3 regions of the Streptomyces sp. NPDC087310 genome follow, and region 2 is predicted to be linked to each of the others. Evidence: riboswitches for the same ligand, from Rfam matches in the RefSeq annotation. Region 2 holds a riboswitch; each other region holds the start of a gene.
The links. A riboswitch is a leader RNA that binds a small molecule or an ion and turns the genes downstream of it on or off. The one in region 2 is predicted to bind cyclic di-AMP.
Positions count from the first base shown of each region.

Region 1: another riboswitch for cyclic di-AMP. It lies ahead of ACIO3P_RS10545 (M23 family metallopeptidase); the one in region 2 lies ahead of ACIO3P_RS16800 (C40 family peptidase).
Region 3: another riboswitch for cyclic di-AMP. It lies ahead of ACIO3P_RS23730 (C40 family peptidase); the one in region 2 lies ahead of ACIO3P_RS16800 (C40 family peptidase).

Region 1 covers NZ_JBIUYF010000003.1:20,562-26,531, forward strand. The annotation lists gene ACIO3P_RS10540 (PrsW family intramembrane metalloprotease) at 54-1,397, shown strand; gene ACIO3P_RS10545 (M23 family metallopeptidase) at 1,438-2,487, opposite strand; cyclic di-AMP (ydaO/yuaA leader) riboswitch at 2,499-2,653, opposite strand; gene ACIO3P_RS10550 (PP2C family protein-serine/threonine phosphatase) at 2,996-4,165, opposite strand; gene ACIO3P_RS10555 (MerR family transcriptional regulator) at 4,503-5,249, opposite strand; tRNA gene ACIO3P_RS10560 (tRNA-Met) at 5,374-5,447, opposite strand; gene ACIO3P_RS10565 (hypothetical protein) at 5,559-5,714, opposite strand; gene ACIO3P_RS10570 (HAD family hydrolase) at 5,780-5,970, shown strand, end outside.
Region 2 covers NZ_JBIUYF010000004.1:359,633-365,602, forward strand. The annotation lists gene ACIO3P_RS16780 (response regulator transcription factor) at 1-718, shown strand, start outside; gene ACIO3P_RS16785 (hypothetical protein) at 761-1,138, opposite strand; gene ACIO3P_RS16790 (NlpC/P60 family protein) at 1,284-2,333, opposite strand; gene ACIO3P_RS16795 (hypothetical protein) at 2,605-2,958, shown strand; gene ACIO3P_RS16800 (C40 family peptidase) at 3,157-4,464, opposite strand; cyclic di-AMP (ydaO/yuaA leader) riboswitch at 4,463-4,637, opposite strand; gene pcrA (DNA helicase PcrA) at 4,918-5,970, shown strand, end outside.
Region 3 covers NZ_JBIUYF010000006.1:182,597-188,566, reverse strand. The annotation lists gene ACIO3P_RS23740 (ATP-dependent Clp protease proteolytic subunit) at 1-602, shown strand, start outside; gene ACIO3P_RS23735 (hypothetical protein) at 609-917, shown strand; cyclic di-AMP (ydaO/yuaA leader) riboswitch at 1,223-1,419, shown strand; gene ACIO3P_RS23730 (C40 family peptidase) at 1,423-1,896, shown strand; gene ACIO3P_RS23725 (ATP-binding protein) at 1,957-2,400, opposite strand; gene ACIO3P_RS23720 (helix-turn-helix domain-containing protein) at 2,661-3,518, shown strand; gene ACIO3P_RS23715 (DUF397 domain-containing protein) at 3,527-3,766, shown strand; gene ACIO3P_RS23710 (8-amino-7-oxononanoate synthase) at 3,775-5,043, opposite strand; gene bioB (biotin synthase BioB) at 5,258-5,970, shown strand, end outside.

The sequences.
Region 1 (5,970 bases), on a different contig from region 2:
GGGATCACCCGGGGTGATCGCCGGGTGTCAGTGCTCCTCGTTAGGGTCATGGGGTGTCAGAACCGTCCCCGCAGCGCCTCGACCCGCATCCGGCCATCCCCGTCTACGAGCAGCAGGAGCAGCTCGGCGACCTGTGGAGCGCCGTGCCCGAGCCTGCCCGCAGGCGCTACCGGCCGACGCGCGCGTTCTGGCGCAACAGGGCGGTCAGGGCCGGGGCGTTGATCACGGTGCTCGCGCTCTGCGCACTGGTGATCCTCGCGCTCGTCCGGGAGCAGACCGGGCCCCAGGGCTTCCTGGTGGGCCTCGGGCTCGCCGTTCTGCCCGTACCGCTGCTGGCCGCGGCCTTCCGCTGGCTGGACCGGGTCGAGCCGGGCCCGTGGACGAATCTGCTGTTCGCCTTCGCCTGGGGCGCCTTCGCCGCGGCGCTCGTCGCGATCATCGCGAACTCCTTCGCGACGGAGTGGATAGCCACCGCCACCGCGGACCCGGCCGGCGCGGAGTCCCTGGGTGCCACGGTGATAGCGCCGGTCGTCGAGGAGAGCGCGAAGGCCACGGCGATCCTGCTGATCTTCCTCTTCCGCCGGAGGAGCTTCACGGGGCTGGTCGACGGCGTGGTGATCGCGGGCTTCAGCGCCACCGGCTTCGCGTTCACGGAGAACATCCTCTATCTGGGCAACGCCTTCGGCGAGGACCAGAGCCAGGGGCACTCCGGGCTGAACTCGGTCACGGCGGCGACCTTCTTCGTACGCGTCGTGATGTCGCCGTTCGCGCACCCGCTCTTCACGGCGGCGACGGGCATCGGCTTCGGCCTGGCGGCGGTGGCGGCCCGGCGCCAGAAGGTCCGCCGGGTGGTCTTCCCGCTGCTCGGGCTGGTCCTCGCGATGGGCATGCACGCCCTGTGGAACGGGTCGGCGTCGCTGTTCGGGCCCTTCGGCTTCTACGCCGTGTACGGGGCGTTCATGGTGCCGGTCTTCGGGCTGCTGACCTGGCTGGCGATCTGGAGCCGCCAGCGCGAGCTGCGGACCCTCGCGGCCGAGCTGCCCGCGTACGCCGCCGCGGGCTGGCTGGCCCCGGCCGCGCCCCTCGCGCTCTCCTCGATGCGGGCGCGCACCATGGCGCGGGGGTTCGCGAGCCGCAGCCACGGGCGCGCGGCGGCGCGGGTGGTGGGGGAGTACGAGGCGTTCGCGACGGCCCTGGCGTTCCTGCGCCACCGGGCCGGGCGGGACCCGGTCGGCCCGGACTTCGTGGAGCGCGAGCAGGAGCTGCTGCACCACCTGTGGGAGCGCAAGGAGATAGCGGGGCCCGCGCTGACCTATGCGGCGCGGGCCACGGGCCGGGTGCGGGTACCGCCGCCGTACATCGACTACGACGGCTACAACCCGTACCGGCAGTACTGATCCCCCGCGAGGGCGGGGGCCAGGGCGGACGGGGCGGGGCTCAGGGGTTGATGCCCTTGCCGTTCAGCCAGGCCATCGGGTCGATGCCCGCACCGCCGGAGGTGTGGACCTCCAGGTGGAGGTGCGGCCCGGTCACGTTGCCGGTCGCGCCGACACGGCCGATGACCTCACCGGTGGAGACCTTCTGCCCGGCGCTGACGGAGAGCGAGGACTGGTGCGCGTACCAGACCTCCGTGCCGTCATCCAGCTCCAGGACCGTGCGGTAGCCGTACGAGCCCGACCAGCCGGCCGACTTGACGGTGCCGCTGTGCACGGCCTTGATCGGGGTGCCCGTGGGCGCCGCGAAGTCCAGGCCGGTGTGGTAGCCGGAGGACCAGAGGGAGCCGGACTGCCCGAAGGAGGAGGTGAGGGTGTACGAGGAGGTGGGGAGGGAGTAGCTGGCCGCCAGCTTGGCGAGACGTTCCTTCTCGGCCTTGGCCTTGGCCTCCGCCTCGGCCTTCTTCTTGGCCGCCTCGATCTTCTTCTCGGCGTCGGTCTGGCGCGCCTTGGCCTGGGCCGCGGCCTTCTCGGCCGCCGCGTCCTGCACCGCCGCCTTCTGCGTGGCGTCGGCCTCGGTCTGCTGCCGCTCGGCCTGCTGGAGGATGCGGGCGCGCAGCGCCTCGCCGGCGTCGGTGGCGCCCTGTTCGGTGTCCGAGATCGTCAGCCCGGCGGTGGTCAGCGGCTCACGGGCCAGCACGTCGGACTCGGAGTCCGAGTCGTCCGAGCCGAGATAGGCCATCCCCGGCAGGGACTTGGCGTCCGGAAGGTTGTCCGCGATGGCATCGGGCAGGGATATGGAGACAGCGGGCTTGTCCTGCGCGGTGGCGATGCCGCCCGCGCCGACAGCGGCGATGACGCCGACGCCGAGGACGGTGGAGCTGCGGGCGAGTCCGTTGCGCTGTCTGGCGACGCGGTGCTTGCCGCGTACGGGACGGACGGACTCCTCGGTGGGGTTCCACTCCCCCCAGGTGCCGGGCGCCTCGTTCTCACCGCCGCTGCCGAAGGAGTGGGGTTCGAAGGTCGCCGTGGGGGCAGACTGGTTGGACGCCACTGAGGCGTGCTCCTTTCCTTCCTTCTCGCCTACCGGGTTAGCTGACGGGTTCGGAGCAGGAAGGTCTCCTACGGGTGTCCCCTGCCACGCAAAGCGGCAAGTAACTCCCGATTCACCCCAATGGGTGGTTCCCCGGTTCCCTCGCGGGATTCGGCGCGCGCGCACGGTGCCATCTCTGACGACGGCTGGGACGACCGCGCTGCGTTATCGAACGTTAATAGAGACCAGGGCGTTATTCCAAGCTGTTCCCGGTGATCGTTAACGACTTCGCATCGGACGTACCGGGACACAAGAACGCGCATCAGGGCGAGTTGATCGACGCCCGGGGCATATCCGTCCACCGCACATACTTGACGGTATGTCATTTGTTGTGCGGAGGGGTACGTACCGATCACGGTTCGTGACCGCCGGTGGTGACGCCCCCTCACACTTCCCTCACGGACTCGCGTCACGGGGGCCGACGGAGGCCGACGCGGGGAGCCTCACGGACTCGCCTCATGGACTCGCGTCACGGCACGATCGGCATCGTCCTGCGCCGCTCCGGCTCCCCCTCCGTGGGCCGGCTGACCGCCAGCAGCGCCATGTCGTCCTGGCTGCCGCCGCCCGTGTGCAGCCGTACGTCGTCGATCAGCGCCTGGAGCATCTCGTCGGGCCCCTGGAAGATCCGCCCGTTCAGCCGCTCGCGCGGGACGTAGAAGACCCCCTGGTCGTCGCGCGCCTCGGTGAGCCCGTCCGTGTAGAAGAGCAGCGTCGCGCCGTCGGGGTACGCGGACTGCTCCGCCCGGTCCGGCCACGCGCCCAGCTCGCTCATGCCGAGCGGCAGCGCGGGGTCGCGCGGCGCCAGCATCCGTACAGCTCCGTCGTGGCACATCAGCAGCGGCTCGGGATGCCCCCGGTTGACGAGCCGTACGACGCCCTCGCCGTGCGGGATCTCCGCCAGTACGGCCGTGGTGAACCCCTCGAAGACATCGAGCCCGTCCCGCCGCGTCCCCTCGCGCAGGAGCGAGCGCTCCAGCCGCTGCGCGACCCCCTCCAGCGAACTCTCCTGCTCCGCCGCCTCCCGGAACGACCCGATGATCACGGCGACCGCCTCGACCGCCTCCAGCCCCTTCCCCCGTACGTCACCGACCACCAGCCGCACCCCGTACGGCGTGTCCTGTACGGCGAAGAGGTCCCCGCCGATGAAAGCGCCCTCCTGCGCCGCCTCGTACCGCGCCGCGATCCGCAGCCCCCCGATCCGCTCCGCGGGTCTGGGCAGCACGGCGCGCTGGGCGGTCTCCGCGATGATGCGGGCGGAGGCCAGCCGTTCGCCGCTGCGTCTGACGACCCCGTTGATGTAGAGCGCGAGGGCGGAGACGACCAGCACCGTCAGCAGCTCGCTGATCGACACCACCGTGGTCAGCGTGCCCGTATGGGCGCGCAGCGCCACCTCGGCGGCGAGCGAGGCCAGGGCCACCAGCAGGGTGCCGAAGAGCGGGTAGAACGGCGCCGCGATCAGCGGGGCGGCGGCGAAGAGCGGCGAGGAGGTCACCCGCGTCGGGGTCGCCAGGTCCAGGATCACCCCGCCGATGATCACCAGCGCGGGCAGGAACCGGACGAACCGGCGCCCGGCGAGGCGCCGCCCGTACCCGTACGGTCCGCGCTGTCCGTACGGCGCCCGGTCCCCGGCCTGTCCCAGGTCCCTGGCGGGGTCGCGCCGGTGGTCGCGCCCGTTCGTACCGGTGGCCCAGAAACCCGCACCGTCGGCACCCCAGAACCCGGCGCCGTCGGCGTCCTGCCTGGTCCTGCCGCCGAGGCGTTCTCCGATCTTCCTGAGCTTCCCCACCAGTCGTCTCCTGCCCGATCCGCCGACGGCTGCGGACGGTACCGCGCTCCACCCAGGCTGGCCGCTGCCGCGCCGGGCAGCGACCCGCCGTCGGCCGACTGGGCTACGGAGAACCGGTACCACCGATCAGGAGACCGGTACTGCCGACAGGAGACCGGTACTGGACCACGGAGAACCGATGTGGAAACGCTCAGTCGGTCAGGTGGCGCTCGGCGTACACCTTCATGGCGTCCCGCACGAGCACAGCCGTACCTTCACCGTACTGGTCATACGTCGCGGTGAAACGTGGATCATCGACGTACATGGCCGTCACCCCGATGACATAGGACCTGGTGGGCTCCATGGTCACCGACAGCCAGTCGCAGTGACGCCGGGCGATCGCCTGCGCCTCGTCGCTCGACGCGCCGTGCCCGGCCGCCGCCGTACGCCCCCAGTCGCGGGCGATCGACTCGTGCTGCTCGACGAACGCCCGGCGCTCCCCCTCGCTCAGCGAGCGCCACCAGCGGTCGCTCTTCTCGTAGGCGGGGCGGCCCCACCGCTCGGTGACCTCCTGCTCGTACCGCGTGTGCGCGAAGCCGTCCAACACTTCTTCCGCCATGAGTTCCTCTCCGTTCTCGGTCTTGTGGAGAGTGGTCCGCACGGACGCGATCAGCCGTCCGATGCGCTCGCGCTCCTGCTCCAGCAGCCCCAGATGGCCCCGCAGGGCGGCGGCCGTGTCCTGCCGGCCGTCGAGTACCCGGGCGATGTCCGGCAGCCCGAGCCCCAGCTCCCGCAGCAGCAGGATCCGCTGGAGCCGGACCAGGGCGTCCTGGCCGTAGTACCGGTAGCCGTTGGCACCGGTCCTGCTGGGCTCCAGCAGCCCCAGTTCGCCGTAGTGCCGGAGCGTACGGCTCGTCGTACCGGCTTTTTTCGCGATGTCCTGGATCGACCACTCCATGACGTTCACGGTAGAAGTTGACGTTACGTAAAGGTCAAGCCCCGACGTCGGGGCCGGAGTCTTGGACCGGAACACGACGAAGGCCCGGATTCCTCAAGGAATCCGGGCCTTCGTTTTCTTCCAGTAGCGGGGACAGGATTTGAACCTGCGACCTCTGGGTTATGAGCCCAGCGAGCTACCGAGCTGCTCCACCCCGCGCCGTTGAATGCAACTCTACGCCATCCGGAGCACGGTCATGACCACTTACCCGGCGGGGCCTCCGGAAGGGCGCTACGCGGCCTCCACGACATCGGCCCGTACGGCGGCGGCTCACTCCACCAGCAGCCGCTGGTAGCGCTCCTGCTCGGCCGACGACAGCGCGCTGCCCGCACGCGCCCACAGCGCGCGGATCTCCGCGTTCACCACAGCGGCGGATCTGACGGGGGACGGGGACGCGGACTTCGGGGTGGAAGAAGAAGCGAACATAGGAGCAAGGCTACGGCCAGCCACTGACAATCGGCGGAGCGTATCCCCCTACGCTGGGACCGGTGATCGAAAGCATCGTGTTCGACGTAGGCGAGACCCTCGTGCGCGACGACCGCCACTGGGCCTCCTGGGCCGACTGGCTCGGCATCCCGCGCCACACCATCTCCGCGCTCGTCGGCGCCGCCACCGTCCAGGACAAGGACGACACCGAGGCGCTGCGCCTCATCAGACCCGGTATGGACGTCGCCGAGGCGTA
Region 2 (5,970 bases):
CGAGGGCGTACACGCCGAATCCACTCCCGCGGCGAGCGGTGACCCGGCGGGGGACGGCCGCCGCGTCCGCGTCGTGCTCGTCGACGACCACCGGATGTTCCGTACGGGCGTCCAGGCCGAGATCGGCCGTACGGAGGAGACGGGCGTCGAGGTCGTCGGCGAGGCGGCCGACGTCGACCAGGCGGTCACCGTGATCACCGCGACCCGCCCCGAGGTCGTCCTGCTCGACGTCCATCTGCCGGGCGGCGGCGGGGTCGAGGTGCTGCGCCGCAGCGCCCCCATGATGGCGGCGTCCGAGAATCCGGTGCGCTTCCTGGCCCTGTCGGTCTCGGACGCGGCCGAGGATGTCATCGGCGTGATCCGGGGCGGCGCCCGCGGCTATGTCACCAAGACGATCACCGGCACGGACCTGGTCAACTCGATCTTCCGGGTCCAGGAGGGCGACGCGGTCTTCTCGCCCCGGCTGGCCGGCTTCGTCCTGGACGCCTTCGCGTCGACGGACGCGCCCCCGGTGGACGAGGACATGGACCGGCTCACCCAGCGCGAGCGCGAGGTGCTCCGGCTCATCGCGCGCGGGTACGCCTACAAGGAGATCGCCAAGCAGCTCTTCATCTCGGTGAAGACCGTGGAGTCCCATGTCTCGGCGGTCCTGCGCAAGCTCCAGCTCTCCAACCGGCACGAACTGACCCGCTGGGCGACGGCCCGCCGACTGGTCTGACAGGCCGTCGGCCCCAGACCGCCCGGCCCGCCCGCCCGCAGCTCACGAGCAGTGCCAGCGGGTGACGTACAGCCGCCCCTGATGGTCCAGTACGCCGCGGATGCACTCACCGGGGCGGGTGTCGATGACGCCGGTCAGCTCGGCGCGGCCGTGCCGGGTGAGCCGGGTGCCGAACCAGCCGGGGAAGGCCGTGATCCGGGCGTCCTTGCGCTGGTACCCGAGGCGTACGGGGATCTCGGGCCCGACCCCGGTACGCACGTACCGGGTGGTGAACGGGCCCGCGCCGCCGATCGGCCCCTCGACGCAGAGCCGGCCGCCGGACAGATCCCCGCAGCCCTTCGGGGTGACGCCCACGGGCGCCAGGACGAACAGCGCGCCGACGACGAGGAACGTCGCACTGACAGCGGTGGCTCGGCTCACGACCGCCCCTTTCCTGTCCACTTTTACCGGCCGATGGCCTACTGCTGCTCATCGTGAACCGGAGAAGGGGACGGGGCACCCCGGCATGGGCCGTCGGAGACAGCGGTCCGGAGACCGGGGTGCGACGCCAGGGCACCCCGGGGCGTCAGGCGGGGCGCGCGGCGCCCGTGAACGGCATCTCGTCGACCGACGCGAGCCGGACCGCCGTACCCGGCCGTGGCGCGTGGATCATCTGCCCGCCGCCCACATAGATCCCGACATGGCTGATGCCGGAGTAGAAGAACACCAGGTCACCGGGGGCCAGTTCGGAGCGCGCCACGCGCCGGCCCGTGTTGACCTGCGTGTAGGTGGTACGGGGCAGGGCAACCCCGGCGGCGCGCCAGGCGGCCTGCGTCAGCCCCGAGCAGTCGAAGGAGCCGGGGCCGGTCGCGCCCCAGACGTACGGCTTGCCGATCGCCCCGTACGCGAAGGCGACGGCGGCCTCGGCCCGCGCGTTCGGCGCCCGTACCGCACCGCGTGGCGTCCCCCGGTCCGCGCGCTCCGCGTACCCGCCGTCCTGCCCCTGGTACTGGCCGCGCTGCTCGGCGGTGAGCCCGTCCAGGAGCCGCCGGGCGGAGGCGATCTTCCCCTGGATGGTGGACTTGTGCCGGGCCAGCTCGGCTCGGCGGGCCGTGAGATCAGCGAGCTGGGTGTCCGCCCGGGAGCGCAGTCCGGCGATCCGCGACAGATCCCTGCGGATCCCGGAGACGGCGGCGGCCTGCCGACTGCCCGCCCGCTCGGCGAGACCGGCCCGCTCCAGGTAGTCCTCGGGCCGGGAGCTGAGGGCGAGCTGCACGGCGGGGTCGAGGCCGCCGCTGCGGTACTGCGCGGTGGCGATCGAGCCGAGTTCGCCGCGCGAGGTGTTGAGCCGGTCCGTCCTGCGCGTGGCCTCGTCGCGCAGCGCGTCGAGCGAGGCGCGGGCCTCGTCGGCCTTGGCCTTCGCGCCGTTGTACTGCTCGGTGGCGGTCTCCGCCTGCGTGTACAACACGTCGACCTCGGCCTTGATCTGCGCGGGGGTGAGCCGGGGCTCGGTGTGCGCGGGTCCCGCCGCTGTGGCGGTCGCCGCACCGGCGAGCGCGAGCGTCGCAGCGGTGCGGCCGGCCTGCCGGGAGAACGGGCGCTGTCTGGGTTTTCGGTGGTTCCGGTGCGCTGCCACGGGGGCGGGGTCCGTTTCCTTCGGTTCCGTCGATTCCGTGCGGTACGGCCGCGCGGTACGGCCCGGGGAGGGGGCCGTACGCGAGAGGTTAGGGCGCAGGTCACGACATGGCCTCGGCATGGCGGGTATTGGCGGGAGGTGAAGGTTCCGGGGCGTTTCGTGATCACGATCGTCTGTACGGAGTGCGCCCTTCCGGACGGTCCCGACCGATCGCGGAAGTAAGCCGCACCTCACCGAACCGGGGTGATAAGGGCCCGGCTACGCTCCCGGCATGGACGTACTCATCAATGTCTTCGTCGCCCTGCACATCATCGGCATAGCCGCCCTGCTCGGCGGTTTTCTGACCCAGACGAAGGCGATGAGCGCCGGCGCGGCGCGCTTCACCCCACCGATGCTGCACGGCGCGCTGACGATGCTGATCACGGGGATGGTGCTGGTGGGCCTCAACCAGGCCGACGACCAGCCGCTCAACAACATCAAGATCGGCGTCAAGCTGGCCGTCCTGGTCGTGATCCTGGGCATCGTGTACGTGAAGCGGGACGACGAGGCCGCCGAGAAGCCGCTGTTCGGCGCGGTGGGCGGGCTGACCGTGGCCAACATCCTCATCGCCACGCTCTGGACCTGACCCCCGGCTTCCCGCGCGGACCTGACGACCGGCGGTGAGCGCCGAGGCGCGGACACCACCGGTGACGCCGGTGACACGGAAAGCCGGGGCCGGAGACGGCCGCCTCACGGGGGCCCAGGGGCCCCTGAGGACCACTGAAGGCCACCGGCCGGTTATAGCGGGCTGGAGGGCCGGCGGGCTCAGAGGGCCACTAGAGGGTCACGCAGGGCGGACGCTGCCGTAGATCGGCATGTAGTAGATCGATTCCTCGCGCACGTTCGCGCCCGGCTTGGGCGCGTGGACCATCATGCCGTCGCCGATGTAGATGCCGGCGTGGCTGGCGTCGTCGTAGAAGAAGACCAGGTCGCCGGGGAGCAGGTCATCGGTGACGACGCGCGTGCCGGCGTTCACCTGCTCGCCGGTGGAGCGCGGCAGTTCGACGCCCGCCGCCCGCCACGCCGCCTGGGTCAGGCCCGAGGAGTCGTACGAACTCGGCCCCGAGGCGCCCCAGACGTACGGCTTGCCGATCTGGGCGTCGGCGAAGGTGAGCACCTTCGCCGCCTTGGCCGCGTACGTACCGGCGGTGTCGCCGCCCGTCCCGGCCTCCGCACCGGTGCCGACGGCCGTGCCCGCGTCCGTGCCCGCGATCGTGTTCGCGATCGTGTTCGCGCCCGCGTCCGTGTCGGCCGACGAGGGCCGGGCGTGCGACCGGGGACGGGCCTGGGCCTGAGTCTGTTCCGCCTCGCGCCGGCGCTCCGCCTCCGCTTCGGCCTCCGCCTTGTCGCGGGCCTCCGCCTTGGCCTGCGCCTCCGCCGCGCGCCGGGTCTCTTCTTCCCTCTTGCGCTCCAGGGCGGCCAGCCGCGCCTGCTCCTCAGCGGTGAGCCGCGCCAGCAGCGAGCGGGCCTCGGCGAGCTTCCTCTGGATGCTCTCCTTACTGGTCCGCAGGTACTCCGGCGACTCGTCCGGCGACTCCGGGCGCGTGACCGCCGGGCCCGGTACCTTCGGCGGCTCGGTCGGCCGCGCCGGGTAGGCGGTGACGGCGCCCTGCTGACGGCCGGTCAGCCGGTCCGTCGTCCCCTCCGGCGCGACGCGCGCCTGCGGGGTGTCCGCGAACAGCACGGCGGCCGCGGGGGTGCCCGCGCCTTCCCTGGACTGCGCGGCCACGGAGGAACCGAGCGTACGGCGGGCCTCGTTCAGCTTGTCCGCACTCTTGGCGACACCGTCGATGCTCCTGGCGACGCCGTCGATGACCCGGTCGACCGCGCGCTTCTGCTTGGCCGTCGTCTCCTTCGCCTTGGTGGCCTTGGTGAAGGTCTGCGTCTCCCCACCGGCCTGGCGGTACAGGGCGTCGACCTTCTTCTGCACCTCTTCGACGGACGGTTTGGGTTCCGCGGGCGCGGCGTCCGCGCTTTGCGTCGACAGCAGCGTGACCGAGGCGATGGCGGCCGTCGTCACTCCGACCGCGGGGGAGCTGACGTGTTCTCCGCTACGGCTGCGCGACTTGCGATGCGACGCCAAGTTCGGCATCTCCTTCCGTGGACCGCCTACCGGGTTAGCTGTCGGGTTCGGGCGGAACGGAAGGCTGCCCTACGGGCCTTGAACGTACGGCGAACGTACGGCCCGATTCACCCCGGTCGTGCAGAGTGGGTCCCCGGTTCCGAACTTCCTTGCGGAAAGCCCGGATTCGGCGTGGGCCGCCCGCTCGGCGCGGATCGCCGTCAGAGGTACGGGCTGCCTGATCGAGCACGCTAGCCAAGATGTGGCGCTGATGTGAAGGTGGATGGCCGATATGCCCGATACATTTCTGTGACCATTTCCTCGTGTGGAGTGCAAGGAGCCCCAATGCGGGGTATAGCGTTACGCTGCGTATGTGAGTCGGGACCGTCCGGCGCGCCGGTACGGCTCACCGGGCCGACTTCCCCGGCCGGCTTTCCCGGTCCGGCGCCGACTGTCAGTGCGGCGGCCTAGACTCGTTAAGCGATGAGCAGCCTCTTTGACGACAGTTTCCTGGCCGACCTCCAGCCCTCCGGTGACGAGCACCCCCCGCCGCCCGAGGACCAGGACGAGCACGCCCCGGAGCAGGTGCCCGACGACCTGTTCCAGGGCGCTTACGACGTGCCCCCGGCCCGGGATCCGTACCACCGCGACGGCGCTCCCCGTACGGTCATCGACCCCGCCGCGCTCCTCGAAGGGCTGAACGAGGAGCAGAGCGCGGCCGTCGTGCACACGGGATCGCCGCTGCTCATCGTCGCCGGGGCCGGATCCGGCAAGACCCGGGTGCTGACCCACCGGATCGCGCATCTGCTCGGCACCCGCAGCGTCCACCCCGGCCAGATACTGGCGATCACCTTCACCAACAAGGCCGCGGGCGAGATGAAGGAGCGCGTCGGGCAGCTCGTCGGCCCCCGCGCCCAGGCGATGTGGGTGCTGACCTTCCACAGCGCCTGCGTGCGGATCCTGCGGCGCGAGTCGAAGCGGCTCGGGTTCACCTCGTCGTTCTCGATCTACGACGCCGCCGACTCGAAGCGGCTGATGGCGCTGGTCTGCCGCGATCTGGATCTCGACCCCAAGCGCTATCCGCCGAAGTCCTTCAGCGCCAAGATCTCCAATCTGAAGAACGAGCTGATCGACGAGGAGACCTTCGCGGGGCAGGCCGTCGACGGCTTCGAGAAAACGCTCGCCGAGGCGTACCGGATGTACCAGGCGCGGCTGCGCGAGGCCAATGCCCTGGACTTCGACGACATCATCATGACCACCGTCCACCTGCTCCAGGCGTTCCCCGACGTCGCCGAGCACTACCGGCGCCGCTTCCGGCACGTCCTGGTGGACGAGTACCAGGACACGAACCACGCGCAGTACACCCTCGTACGCGAGCTGGTGGGCCCCTCCGGCGAGGGCGAGGACCCGGCCGAGCTGTGCGTCGTCGGCGACGCCGACCAGTCGATCTACGCCTTCCGCGGCGCCACCATCCGCAACATCCTCCAGTTCGAGGAGGACTACCCGGACGCGACGACGATCCTGCTGGAGCAGAAC
Region 3 (5,970 bases), on a different contig from region 2:
TCCTGCCCGAGTTCACCGAGCGGACGAGCAACGGAACCCGCACCCTCGACCCGTACTCCCGGCTCCTGGAGGACCGGATCGTCTTCCTGGGCACGCCCGTCGACGACACCGCGGCGAACGATGTGATCGCGCAGTTCATCCACCTGGAGTACGCCGCGCCCGACCAGGACATCAGCCTCTACATCAACTCGCCTGGCGGCTCCATCAGCGCGATGTCCGCGATCCACGACACGATGCAGATCGTCACCTGCGACGTGGCCACGACCTGTCTCGGCCAGGCCGTCTCGACCGCCGCCGTCCTCCTGGCGGCGGGCGCGCCCGGCAAACGGCTGGCGCTGCCCGGCGCCCGGATCGTCCTCCGGCAGCCCGCCGCCGAGGAGCCGATGCGGGGACAGCCGTCCGATCTGATGATCCACGCGCAGGAGTTGCTGCGGCTGCGGGAGCTGGTCACCGCGACGCTGGCACGCCACACCGGACGGAGCACCGAGCGGATCGCCGGCGACATCGACCGGGACACGATCCTCGACGCGCCGGGGGCGCGGTCGTACGGACTGATCGACCACGTCGTCCAGAACCGCAAGACCTCCGCCGGCGGGCGGTGAGCGCCGGTGCTGCCACCCGAACTGCCGCCGCTGCCCGCCCTCACCCGGGCCGAGGGCGAGGTCGTCGACCACTATCTGCGGATCGTGGACCTGCTGGGCCGGATCAACCCGGCGCGCGGGACGGACACGTACGGCGCCCTGCGCGCGGCCCAGGCGCTGCCGGCTCAAGTGGCCGGGCTGCGGGACGCCCTGACGGCCATGCACCGGCGGGGCGAGAGCGAGCTGTACGCGGCGACCCTGGCCAGGGCGTTGCGGACGCTCGACGGGGAACGGCGGGCCGCGCGGGTCACCGTGCCGCCCGAGCACCCGGCCTGACGGGGCGTCGCCTTCCCGTATGGCCGCGCCCATATGAGAAGGACTCGCACATTCGGCGTATGAACTGACTGGACGGATTCGGCGAGACGAGTTGCGCGAACCGACCGGAGTGTCGGCGCGCTTGATCGTTACGTCGCAGGTACGGCCCTCATCGGCCCGCGCCGGCCGGGAGCGGAACACCCCCTCGCCACCCACATGGACCAAGGGTGAGGAACTTCACATATCGTCGTTTCAACTCGGAAATCCACTGGTTTCTGGGTCAAGATCCCTGGGACGACAAGCCCCCGCCACCCCCGGCGGGGCGGTCCGGGCGGACGCCGAGTCCTGCCGCCGTTCCGGATGTCGGGTCGACAGGAGTGGATCGGCAGGAGTGGAGGACCCAGGCAGTACGGGACGACGCCCGTCGTGGTCGTCCCTCGGGGTGAAGCCGTTCACGCGGCCGGGCAACTTCGCCAGTCCGAACCCGACAGGTCATCCTTCACAGGCGGCTGACGAAGGGTTGCGCATGACTGCGCAGACACATGTCCCGTCCTTGCTGTCCCGGGCGGGGGCCGTATCGGCCCTCACGATCGCGGCGGTCGCCGGCACCATGCTGGCACCTGGCGCGGCGTCAGAGGCCGAGGCCGCCACGCTCAGCGTCAAGGCCCTGAAGGTCGCGGCGTCGAAGAAGGGGTCCCCGTACCGGTACGGCGCGACGGGCCCGCACCGCTTCGACTGCTCGGGTCTGACGCTCTATTCGTTCAAGAAGGCGGGGAAGAAGCTCCCCCGAACGGCACAGGCCCAGTACAACAAGACGCGGCACATCTCCTCGTCCTCGCGGCGCAAGGGTGACCTGGTCTTCTTCCACTACGGGAGGAGCGTGTACCACGTCGGGATCTACGCGGGCAAGGGAAAGATCTGGCACTCGCCGAAGACCGGTTCGCTGGTACGGCTGGAGAGGATCTGGTCCAAGAAGGTCTGGTACGGCCGGGTGAAGTGAGCACCCGCCGGCCGCCCCGCCCCAGGGAGGCATGGAAGTCCCTCCATGCCCTGGAAGACCTCAGGCAGGGGTGGCCGGCGTCAGCGGGACCGTCCAGGGCAGCGCGATCCAGACGGTCTTGCCGCCCTCGTCCGTCGGGATGACCGACACCCGCCCGCCGGCCTCGGCCGTCAGCGAGCGGATGATGACCATCCCGCGGCCGTTGTCCTGCTGCACGGCGGCCGGAAGCCGCTGGGGCCAGCGCGGATGGCTGTCGGTGACCCCGACGCGCAACTGCTCCTCGCGGTCGAGCCGTACCTCCACGGTGAACGTGGGCGACTGGCCGAAGGTGTGCTGCACGGCGTTGGTCGCCAGCTCGGAGACGATCAGCCGGACGGTGTCCGCCGTGGCCGCCTCGCCCGGCAGCCCCCAGTCGGTGAGGAGCTCCGCGACATATCTTCGGGCCGTCGGCACCGATGCGGGCTCGCTCGGCAGGGTGATGGATGCTTCCTGGTGGTCGGCCATGGCGACGCTGTCCCTTTCCCGCCGGACCGGACTCCGGCGCAGAGCTGATGGCTGCGCGGACGGCCTCGGAACCGTGCTGCGCGACAGCCTGCCACTGATCGCACCATCCGTACCTCCGATCCACCGAGATCTGCATATATCTGTCGCTCAAAGCGGTGAACTCTGCAACGCGAGACCGTATTTGGGCGCCGGAAAGATAACTTCTCCGCCTTGGCGTCGTATCGGTGCGACGGAGAAGGAAGCGGAGAGGTGATTCGGCCATGCGGCATATTCCGGTGGTACGTCGGCAGCGACTCGGGGACGAATTGCGCAGACTGCGCCGGAGCGCGGGGCTCACCAGTGACCAGACGGCCCGGCTGCTCGGCTGGCACCAGTCGAAGGTGAGCAGGATCGAGACCGGCGTGAGCGGGGTGCGGGACGGCGACCTGGCGGCGCTCCTCGACGCCCTGGGGATCGAGGACCGGCGGCTGCGCTCGCTGCTGCGGGCCCTCGCGGGCACGGCCGACGGCGCGCCGGGGTGGTGGACGGCGTACCGCGCGGTGATCCCGCCCACGTACCGGGACTTCATCACGCTGGAGTCCCAGGCGAGCACCGCGCACACGCTGGAGACCTCGGTGGTGCCCGGACTGCTCCAGACCCCGGCCTACGCCCGCGCCGTGACCAGGGCCGCGCTGACGGGGACGCCGGACGGGACGGTGGACTCGCTGGTCGACGTGCGGCTCACCCGCCAGGAGGTGCTGACGCGGGCGGCGGCGCCGCTGCGTCTGCACGCCGTGGTCGACGAGGCCGTGTTACGGAGGGAGGTGGGCGGGCCCGGGGTGATGCGGGATCAGTTACGGCGGCTGACCGAGCTGGCCCGGCTCCCCCGGATCCGTCTCCAGGTGCTGCCGTTCGCCGCGGGCGGCTACGCGGGACTCACCGGCCCCTTCGTCATCTTCTCTTTTTCGAACATTACCGATCTGGATTTAGTCATTCTCGACCATTTAACGAATAGCCTCTATCTGCAACGGAAAGAGGACCTTGAGGCGTACCGCGTCGCCTTCCACGCGATGCAGGCACACGCCCTCTCGACACAGGATTCATTGGATCTCATCGCCGGGATCAATGACGGCGCGTAGGGAGCATCATGTCCGCTTGCCTCGCAGGGCCCCTCACCTCTCTTCCCTTACCCCTTTCACCCCCGCGGAGGTGGCGGCGCAGCAGTCACAGCGTCGGCGCCAACAACTGCGTGGAGTGCGCCCGTAACGACGCGGGCGCGCTGGCCGTACGGGACTCCAAGAACGCCGCCCGCCCCCACCTGGCCTTCTCCGCCGGTGCGTGGACCTCCTTCGTCCGGGCGCTGGACGGGCGGGCCCCTGCCGCGTAGACGGGCCGTCAGCCCGCTTCCGGGGCCGCGGACCCGGCCCCGGGCGCGAGCGCCACGACCGTACGCACCGCCGCGCCCATCTGGTCCTCCGTCAGGTCGGCGCGGGCGGTCAGCCTGATCCGGGAGATGCCGTCCGGTACCGAAGGCGGCCGGAAACACCCCACGGCCAGCCCCGCCGCCCGGCAGTCGGCGGCCCAGCGCACGGCCGCCTCAGGCGACGGCGCCTGTACGGAGACCACGGCGGCGTCGGGCCGTACCGCCGTCAGTCCCGCCCCGGTCAGCAGCCGGTGCAGCGTACGGGCGACCTCCCGGGCCCGCTCGGCCCGTTCGGGCTCGCGGCGCAGCAGCCGCACGCTCTCCAGCGCGGCGCCCACCGCCGCGGGCGCGAGCCCCGTGTCGAAGATGAACGTCCGCGCGGCGTTGACGAGATGGTCGATCACCCTGGCCGGTCCCAGGACGGCGCCGCCCTGGCTGCCCAGGGACTTGGAGAGGGTGAGGGTCGCCACCACCCCCGGGGCGCCCGCGAGGCCCGTCGCGTCGAGGGTGCCCCGGCCGCCCGCGCCGAGCACCCCCAGGCCGTGCGCGTCGTCGACGAGCAGGGCAGCGCCCCGGCCCCGGCAGACCGCGGCCAGCTCCGCCAGTGGCGCGGCGTCACCGTCCACCGAGAAGACGGCGTCGCTCACGACCAGCGCCCGGCGCCCGGGGTGCGCGTCGAGCGCCTTCGCCACGGCCTCGGGATCGGCGTGCGGTACGACGACGGTCTCGGCGCGGGAGAGCCGGCACCCGTCCACGATCGAGGCGTGGTTGCCCGCGTCGGAGACGAGGATCCCGTCGCGGGCGGTGAGCGCGGTGAGGGCGGCGAGGTTGGCCGCGTAACCGGACGAGAGGACCAGCGCGGCCTCGAAGCCGCAGAACTCGGCCAGCTCCCGTTCGAGTTCGGCGTGCAGGGCGGTGGAGCCGGTGACCAGCCGGGAGCCGGTGGCGCCCGCGCCCCAGCGGCGGGCGGCCGCGGCGGCGGCGCCGGTCACGGCGGGGTGCCGGGTGAGGCCGAGGTAGTCGTTGCTCGCCAGGTCCAGCAGGGCGGAGTCGGCGGGGCGCGGCCGGAGCGTACGGACCAAGCCGGCGCGCTCGCGGCGCAGCGCCTCCCCGTCGGTCCAGTCGAAGGGGTCGGCGGGGGCGGCCCCGTCGGCGGGACCGGTCCGGTTCGAAGGGGCGGCCCCGTCCGGGGGCGCGGTCCGGTCGGAGGGAGCGGTCCGGTCCGGGGGATTCTGCTCCATCGGTCCCGTCCTTGCGTCGGCGGCGTCGGCGTCGGGCGTCCGCGGCGGTGTCCCGTCCGGGACGTTTCCCGCACCGTGTCCTTTTGTAGGCAGCTCACAGACCCTAACCGCCCGCGAACCCATTCTTAGTGTGGTCATGCACACACCTCGCTCGGGCGGTGTTGTGGGATTCCTCCGTGGTCATGACGCGCCCGGATAGGTCAGGATCGGCACCATGGATCTGCTGAACACGCTGGTGGAAAAGGGCCTGCGGCGCGAGTCGCCGACCCGTGAGGAAGCGCTCGCTGTGCTGGCGACCTCGGACGACGAGCTGCTCGACGTGGTCGCGGCGGCCGGCAAGGTGCGCCGTCAATGGTTCGGGCGGCGGGTGAAGCTGAACTATCTGATCAACCTGAAGTCCGGCCTGTGCCCGGAGGACTGCTCGTACTGTTCCCAGCGGCTCGGTTCGAAGGCGGAGATCCTCAAGTACACCTGGCTCAAACCCGACGAGGCGTCCAAGGTCGCCGCCGCCGGGGTCGCGGGCGGCGCCAAGCGGGTCTGCCTGGTCGCGAGCGGCCGGGGGCCGACGGACCGGGACGTCGACCGGGTCTCGCGGACCATCGAGGCGATCAAGGAGCAGAACGAGGACGTCGAGGTGTGCGCCTGTCTCGGGCTGCTCTCGGCGGGCCAGGGCGAGCGGCTGCGCGCCGCGGGCGCCGACGCGTACAACCACAACCTCAACACGTCCGAGGCGACCTACGGCGACATCACCACCACCCACACCTACGCCGACCGGGTGGACACCGTGCGGCAGGCGCAGGCGGCCGGTCTGTCGGCCTGTTCCGGGCTGATCGCCGGTATGGGGGAGAGCGACGAGGACCTGGTCGACGTGGTCTTCTCGCTGCGCGCGCTGGACCCCGACTCGGTGCCGGTCAACTTCCTGATCCC